2 regions of the Halomonas sp. AOP25-F1-15 genome follow, and region 1 is predicted to be linked to the other one. Evidence: predicted binding sites of a transcription regulator. Region 1 holds the regulator's gene; the other holds the start of a gene.
The links. Region 1 encodes sigma-54, which starts transcription at its own class of promoters, with help from an activator protein. Its sites were predicted from a motif close to TGGCACNNNNNTTGCTNT; they were not measured.

Region 1 (4,388 bases):
AGCCAGGGCACGTCCTGGAGGATGCTGAAATCACTCTGTTTGGCGACAACGGTAACGTCTTGCAGTCATTAAAAACACCGCGCCTCATCCATACGCCGCAAAGCGGGGAAACCTGGTCTGAGAGCCCTCAGGCCACCCTGTATGACAGCGATGAGCGCCAGTGGCTAGCCAGTGCCGATGTGGGCACGCTTAATACCAATACGCAGTCCCTCGTTATGTCCGGCTCCGCGCGACTTATTGCGCCAGACGAAGGATGGCAGCTGGATACTGAAGAACTGCACTATGATGGCCTCACTCAACATGCATGGAGCGAGGCACCGGTATTACTGCAACAGCCGCCCCAGCAAATGAATGCTTCACATATGGATGTATGGTTAAACGATAGCCAGGTCCGCTTATCTGACGGTGTGCGCGGCACTCATCCACCGGCCACACAACGCTAACAGGAGTCGCCATGAAAGCACTTATCTACACCGCCCTTTTTGCGCTTGCCGTGCCGCTATCCGCGGCAGCCCAAACCAGCTCGTCTTCACAACAGGCCCCCGTGGAGGTCGAAGCCGACCGCCTAGATCTTGATCAGCGCGCGGGCACCGCCGTCTACACCGGGGATGTCAATATTCGCCAGGGCGAAATGCAGCTGCGCGGCGAACGAGTGGAAATTCAACGCAATGAGGCGGGCGAGCTTTCACGGGCAACGTCGACCGGTGAGCGTGCTTATTTGCGCCATCAGGCCGAAGGGCAAGAAGGCCCGACGGAAGGCTGGGCTCGGCGGATTATTTATCACGTCGCCGAACGCCGAGTGGAGCTCGTTGATCAAGCTGAATTGACACAGCAGGACGACAAATTTACCGGAGGTCGGCTTGAATATTTCATCGACCGTGAAGTGATTCAAGCGCGCTCAGACGTTGAAGGTAGCGAGCCGCAGCGTATACGCATGACTATTCAGCCTGAACAATAGAGAGTCTATCGATGGCAACTGCTGACAATGCGCCGATAAAAACACTATATGCCCACCACTTGGCAAAAAGTTACAAACGCCGCCGAGTGGTTAAAGATATTAACTTGGAAATCTCCCAAGGCAGCGTCGTTGGCTTACTCGGCCCTAACGGCGCGGGCAAAACCACGTCGTTTTATATGATTGTCGGGCTGGTCAAATCTGACGCCGGCAAAGTGGGTATTGACGACTTAGATTTAACTCGTGCTCCGATGCATGAGCGCGCAGCGGCAGGCATTGGCTACCTGCCCCAAGAAGCGTCTATTTTTCGCAAATTATCGGTTGCCGATAACATTATGGCGATATTAGAAACGCGCAAAGAGCTCGACCGCCCAGGTCGCGAAGAGCGCCTGGAGGCTCTGCTTGAAGATTTCCATATCACCCATATTCGCGACAACCTAGGCATGAGCCTCTCAGGGGGAGAGCGTCGCCGTGTAGAAATTGCCCGCTCGCTAGCGACCGAACCCGCCTTCATCTTGCTAGATGAGCCCTTTGCCGGGGTTGACCCCATTTCAGTGGGCGAGATTAAAACCATCATTCGCGCGCTGAAACAGCGCCACATTGGCGTTCTGATTACCGACCATAACGTCCGTGAAACGCTGGACATTTGCGATATCGCTTATATTGTCGGCGATGGCCATATCATCGCCAGCGGCCCCCCGGCATCTATCCTCACTAACCAGCAAGTCAGGGATGTTTATCTGGGCGCAGATTTTCGTCTGTAGGCTTATTTTTGCCCATAAATCCCGCCTTATAACGCTTTAACTACCAATGGCATGCTTATTGCACTTGCACCCAGCTCCCACTCGCACTAGGGTAAAGCATTCCGATTAACGAGTGGTTCTCAAATGGTCATGAAAGCTTCTCTTCAACTGCGCATTGGGACACAGCTGACCATGACACCTCAGCTGCAGCAGGCTATCGCCCTGCTGCAGCTATCGACTCTGGATCTTCGTCAGGAAATTCAGCAGGCCTTAGATGCCAACCCCATGCTGGAACAGGAAGATGAGTTCGGTGAAGAGGCCGTAAGCGAGCCTAAAGAGGAGGAGTGGTCAGAGAGCATTCCCACCGAGCTTTCCGTTGATAGCGACTGGTCGGACACCTATCAAGACATTGGCGGCACTGGCAGCAGCAGCGAGGGCCCTGATTTTGAGCGCCAGGCTGCCGAACAGAGCCTTCATGGCCACCTATTGTGGCAACTCGCCATGACCGATTTTAGTGTGCGTGAACAGCTGGTTTCCGAGAGCCTCATTGATGCACTAGATGCCAACGGCTATTTGACCCAGCCGCTTAATGATATTCGTGAAGGGCTACGCGCCCAGGGCATTGATAGCCTTAGCCAGCGCGAAGTCGAAACGACATTATTAAAACTGCAGCAATTCGAGCCCACCGGTATTTTTGCCCGCGACCTGCGTGAATGCTTGATGCTGCAGCTCGCCGCCCTGCCAGATGATACGCCACTGCTAGTGCCTGCTCGTAGGCTAGTGCGTCAGTTTCTTGAAGCGCTCAGCAAAGATGACATGCGCTTACTCAAGCGACGCTTAGGACTCGATGACGAGCAGCTAGCCGATGTCATCCAGCTAATTCGCAGCCTAGATCCACGCCCAGGCAGCGCTTATGGCGTGACCAACGACAGCTACATCACGCCCGACCTGGTGGTGCGTCATGATAATGAAGGCTGGCATTTAGAGCTCAATCAGGACGCCCTGCCTCGGTTAAGAATCCAACCTGATTACGCCAGCCTGATAAAGCGTGCGGACAAAAGTCAGGATAATCAGTTTTTGAAAGAACACCTGCAGGAAGCGCGCTGGTTAATTAAAAGCCTTTCGAGTCGTAACGACACGCTGCTGCGAGTGGGCCGTGAAATCATTACCCGTCAAATCGGCTTTCTCGAACATGGCGAAGAATCCATGAAACCGCTGATTTTGGCCGATATAGCCGCAGCCGTTGAAATGCATGAATCAACGATTTCACGGGTGACAACGCAGAAATATATTCATACGCCGCGTGGCGTGTTCGAGCTGAAATACTTTTTCTCTAGCCAAGTGAGTGGCCAGGATGGCGACAGCCACTCCAGTACCGCGATCCGCGCCCGCCTGAAAAAGCTGGTTCACGAAGAAGCGCCCAGCAAACCGCTTTCTGATAGCCGCTTAGTGACATTATTAGAAGAAGGTGGCATTCAAGTTGCAAGGCGTACGGTAGCCAAATATCGTGAAGCCATGGGCATTCCCTCTTCCAGTGAGCGGCGCCGTTTGCGCTAGGATCTGCCAGGTTGCAGCGAAACTCTCGACAAGGGCTTTGCAACGGGGCAAAAAGGGTTACAATCAAAAGGGCTACATATCTAAGTACTAAGTACAGTCCCTAAGTACGGTTCCTAAGCACGGTTCCTAAGTACAGTCCGATAGATAAGGAGTACGTCAATGCAAGTAAATATCACTGGTCATCACGTAGAACTGACTGACGCCTTGCGTGACTATGTTAATGAAAAGCTTGAACGTGTTGAGCGTCATTACGACAATATAACCACTGTGCAGGTCACCCTATCGGTGGAGAAAGAACGCCAACAGGCAGCCTGCACACTGCATGCAGCAGGCGCTGACTTACATGCAGAAGCCCTAGACAGTGATATGTATGCCGCTATCGATGCGCTAGCGGACAAAATTGATCGTCAACTCGTTAAACATAAGGAAAAAGCACAAGCTCGCGCCCAAGGCGCAGGTGTGCGTTAATTCAATGACGTTGGAAACCATACTCCCCCCAGAGCGCGTTCTTTTCGACGTCCCTGGGGGCAGCAAAAAAAGGGTGCTGGAATTTTTCAGCACCTTTATCGCCCAAAATACGCCCAGTTTAGATAGCCAAGAAGTGTTCAGTCGCTTAATCGGCCGAGAACGCTTAGGTAGCACAGGGATTGGTAACGGCGTGGCTATTCCACATGCCCGCAGCCCTCACTGCTCTACGCCTATTGCTGGTTTTTTAAAACTCTCAGAAGCGATTGATTTTGATGCTATCGACGGCGACCCCGTTGATCTAGTGTTTGTGCTGCTCGTACCGGAACAAGCGGATGACACACACCTCTCTTTGCTAGGCCAAGTAGCCACCATCATGAATGATGCGGATACTCGCCAGCGGCTACGCAAAGCAGGCAGTCAGCGCGAACTACTCGACCTCATTACAGCTAAAATTCGTGAGCATTCAGCGGATTAAGCGACAATCAATGACCATCAAGTCCCTATTTAAGCCGTTGGATTAACGCGAAGAGAAACTCTATGCAACTGGTCATCATTAGCGGTCGTTCTGGGTCTGGCAAATCTATCGCCTTACAGGCGTTGGAAGACCTAGGCTACTACGCGATTGATAACCTTCCCGTCATGCTGCTGGGGTCACTGGTCGACGA
Region 2 (4,388 bases), on a different contig from region 1:
GATGGCGACCGCACCGACTTTGATCGCAGTGCCTCTAACAATACCGCCTGGTCAACGTTCTATAACGAAACCACGCGCGCGTTTGCAGACCTCAGCCACACGCTGGATAACGGCTGGACCTTGCGGGCGGCCTACAGCCATAACGACGGTAACTACGGCATGCAGTACCTATACCGTGGCGGCTACCCCGACCGAGATACCGGCCTTGGCATGTCGAGTTCTTACTTGAACTACCGCGGCAACCGTACTCAGCAAACGGTCAATCTCTCCGCAGAGGGCAATTTTGGCCTCTTGGGGCGCCAGCATGAGCTGGGCATAGGCTGGATGTATAACGAGGACGATTTCGATATTTTGACCGCGTCACCCGCGGGTGCAGCGCCGGATGCCGGTAGCTTCTTCAACTGGCGCGACAGCGTGGTTGCCAAGCCCGCATGGGGAGATTTTGCTAACGCTGATAGCATGCGCGTCACTCAAAGCGGCGGCTATGTGGTCTCACGCTTTTCACTCAGTGACCCGCTGAGCCTGATTGTCGGCGCACGCCTGAGTGACTGGGAGCTGGATCAAAACTACTTCGGCGATGAGCGGCAATATCGCTATAGCAACGAGCTAACGCCCTATGCAGGCCTTGTTTATGACGTGACCGAGCATACCTCGCTATACGCGAGCGCTACGGAAATTTTTCAGACTCAGAACGCTCGCTTTGAAGACGGCTCACTGCTGGATCCTCTGCAGGGGCGTAGCTATGAGATCGGCGCTAAAACCAGCTTGCTGCGAGACCAGCTGGATGCCAGTGTCGCCGTGTTCAGAACAGAGCAAAATAACGCCGCTGAAGCGATCCCGGGCGTAGAGGTTATCGGCCAGCCCGGTACACAGGCAAACCGAAGCATTGATGGTAATCAAGTTAACGGGCTGGAGCTGGAACTCATCGGTGAGGTGCAGCCTGGCTGGAACCTGAGCGCGAGCTACACCTTAGCGCAGGCAGAAACGGCCCAGGGAGAACGCACCAATACGTCCCACCCGCGCCAGCAGCTTAAGCTGTTTACCGCCTACCAGTTGCCGGGCACATGGCACGACCTGACCGTGGGCGGTGGCGTGCGCTGGCAAAGTGATATCTCGCGCGCTGCCTCTAGCCCGAACGGTAGTGTGCAGGTCGGCCAGGATGCTTATGCTGTTGCCGACCTGATGGCCAGATACCGCTTCAATGACAATCTGAACGCTCAGCTAAACGTCAATAATCTCTTCGACAAGGATTACTACGAGCAAATTGGCTTTTATAGCCAGTACTGGCTGGGCGAACCGCGTAGTGCCACCGTTTCATTGAACTGGGATTGGTAAGAACCGGCCGTTAGGGTTGTGTCCACCACAGCCCTAGGTTAACCAGATACGCGGCGTATGCGCTTCACGCTCAATCCAACGCGGACGCAGTAGCCGCCAGGCCTGCTCGCACAGCGACCAGGCTTCATTGCGTGAATGACCCAAGTAGCGCAGCAGCAGTACGCCGTAACGCACGGTGACGGCCCAACGAGGGTTATCCGGCAACGCCTCGCGCAGGGCATCAATAGCGGCAGGTGCATCAGCAATACCTACCGCCCAGAGGGTAGCTTGTACGGTCGCACCACCTTGCCCCCAGCGCCCCGCAAAGCGTGGGTGTAGCGGGTCTAACGGCTGGCGCTCTAACCACAGCGGTTTGCCATCTAGCGTGAGCCGAAAGTGTTGTTCAATGCGCCCCGAAACGTAGGGCAAATTGCTTGCCGGGCGCCCCAGCGCCATCATTTCCCAACCTAAGCAGCGAGCACTGCCGTGTAGGGCAATATGCGTGCGCTGCTCACCTTTCGAGCCATCAAAGGCGATGGTTTCTTGGGGCAGCCATTCCAGAATCGCGTTATCTTCCACGCTTAGCTGGGTATGTTGAGTCCAGGCAACGCCTTGGCTGTCGGCTTTATAGAGTTTATTGGCAGCCGGAGTCGTCAGCAGCGCATGGGCACCGCTCTCTACATGAGCACTAATGGTAAGCGCATCGCCACTCACCAGTCCGCCCGGTGGGTGAAGCACGTACACATGGCACGCCTCACTTCGGCCTTCTGGGTAAAACGGCCGTTGCACCCGCAGCGGGCCTTGGTGGCGCGCCTGTACCATGCGGGTAACGCCGTCGCGCTGGGCAAAACGTAAGTCCAACGAAGCCGCCCAGTGGCGGCCTTGATCAAAGCGGTGGCCAGAGGCAAGGGGAGATTTTGCGATATCGCATAGCATCATAATTAGCTATCGCTTCCTTTCAGTAAGCCGTTAGCTAAGTAGTGCAATTAATGCGCCAAAATGGTGAAAAATTATTTTCCAGCTCTAAGACAATGACTTAAACAATTTCTCCCTACACCTAAAAATTTTCAATGCACCACAAAAGATCAAAAAAATAACAATTTGCACCAAACAAGAACGTACAGGCGCTGCTTATGCTGCCAACGGGGCTGCATAAGCAGGTAAATATATCGATTAAAGGGGATAACGCGGCTAGACAACCGCTCTGCCGCAAGGGAGTGAAGGAGCCAGGTATTGGAGAGAGGTGTGGGCAACGTATTAGACATCACCTTGCAAACGTGACATTAGGCTCTGTACGAAAACTGCCTTCGCTCGCCGACTTTTCGTACAAAGCCTAGCCCGCAGGACGCGGCTCTACTTGGCGACTCTGCTTAGCGACTCTGGCCTAACCATTTTACCGGCTCTCAAAGGGCGGAATGGTGAGCTTCCTCAAGTGAGTTTTCGGTCAGTATAACTAGCGCGCCGGTAATCAGCGCCTGCATACCTTGCGCTAGATCAATCTCCATTTCCGCCTCTTCTTCAGCACGATCTACCGCGTCATCAGGCGCCTGTCCTATCACCGAGTAAATCGTGTCTGCCACGGCAAAACAGTGAAAGGCGACCGTCGCAAGCAGCCAACGCGCCTGGGCCTGGGAAATCTCATAGACCTCCGCAATATGCGCTTGGTGCGCATGGATTTTTTCAATCATGGGCTGGGTCGCCGCCAAGCGACGGATTACGTAGGGCGTTAGGCCTGGGTGCGCTTTGACAAACTCGGCTATCGACATGGCAAAGGTGAACAGATACGCCTGAAGCGCTTGGGATTCCTCTCGACGAGCGCGCGGAATGCTCCAGCGTCGAAAAATCTCTTCGGCCACCAACCTCTTCAGCGCCTTGAGATTCGTCACGTGCTTATACAGCGCCATATGGCTGATGCCTAGCGCGCTGGCCACCCCAACAAAGGTGATGTTGGGCAGACCGATTTCGATACCCGCATTGGCAATACGCTCAAGCGTGATGGTAGGCGGCCGCCCGCGTGCTTTAACTGGCTGTTGCGTTGTCATATTGCATCCTTGATCGCTGACGTCCCCTATCTAGCCACTCACTCACCTTAGGGTCAATTAGTTGATTGACATGCAATTATATTAATTAGTTTATTGCCATGAAACTAATTATCTATTAGCCTAACTAAACGCGACTAATTCTCGTTACAGATTGCTGCTATGCAGGTTCGATAACCCCCTATGGCCGAGTACTAACGCTTCATGAGCACGCACGATACATCGAAATCCCAAGGTAAGAGCCCCATCAGCCAAGTGCTGGCCCCTATACGCACACGGCTTTTTGCCGCGGCAATGCTGGCGGGCATCGGCACGATATTAACGATGGTGCCGCTTGCCGGTATGGCACATATCGCCAAGATTCTTGTGTCTGACCCAGGCGCCGCCTGGACGTTATCAACCGCCAGCATGCGTGAAATCGGCTGGGTGGTAGCCGCCAGCGTCGCGAGCCTTTTCGTCGGCATGGGGTGCATGTTCCTGGGCGAGCTGGTCGCGCATCTGGCGGATAACCAACTCACCTACCAGTTACGCTTGGCTGTTATGCGGCGCTTGTCCCAAGCACCGCTTGGCTGGTTTACCAGCCGTGCATCCGGCGATGTAAAACAGGCGATGCAAGACGATATTGCGACGCTGCACAGCCTGACCGCGCACTTTTACACGGCGGTAGGACGCGTGCTTGGCGCCTTACTGATCTCGGTGATCTACCTGCTCGCGCTGGATTGGAAAATCGCCGTGATTACGTTACTGCCGCTGCCCGGTTTCTTTCTTTTCCTGCGCCGGCTGATGCAAGCCGGCAAAGCCAATATGGGTGAGTTTATTGCCCAGCTTGAGCGCATGAATAACGCCATCAATGAATTTGTCTGTGGCATTCCCGTCGTCAAGGCCTTCGGTACCACCGGACAAGCCTATCGTGGCTACCAAGCCGCCGTGGATAGTTTTGCTCATGCCTTTGAGCAATTTACCCGCCCTCTGGTCGCTTCTATGGCGCATGTCCATGCGATGGTGACAACGGGGACGATATTGGGTCTGACGCTC

Region 2: a site for sigma-54 is predicted at 2,294-2,311, ahead of ACT3TF_RS06415 (urease accessory protein UreD). Genes of this name have one in related genera too.

Annotation. Positions count from the first base shown of each region.
Region 1 covers NZ_JBQSXV010000002.1:486,419-490,806, reverse strand. Annotated here, with positions in the region: gene lptC (LPS export ABC transporter periplasmic protein LptC) at 1-443, shown strand, start outside; gene lptA (lipopolysaccharide transport periplasmic protein LptA) at 455-958, shown strand; gene lptB (LPS export ABC transporter ATP-binding protein) at 970-1,719, shown strand; gene ACT3TF_RS05545 (RNA polymerase factor sigma-54) at 1,843-3,255, shown strand; gene hpf (ribosome hibernation-promoting factor, HPF/YfiA family) at 3,415-3,723, shown strand; gene ACT3TF_RS05535 (PTS sugar transporter subunit IIA) at 3,728-4,198, shown strand; gene rapZ (RNase adapter RapZ) at 4,261-4,388, shown strand, end outside.
Region 2 covers NZ_JBQSXV010000003.1:101,115-105,502, reverse strand. Annotated here, with positions in the region: gene fauA (TonB-dependent alcaligin siderophore receptor FauA) at 1-1,335, shown strand, start outside; gene ACT3TF_RS06415 (urease accessory protein UreD) at 1,369-2,253, opposite strand; gene ACT3TF_RS06410 (TetR/AcrR family transcriptional regulator) at 2,718-3,356, opposite strand; gene ACT3TF_RS06405 (ABC transporter ATP-binding protein) at 3,558-4,388, shown strand, end outside.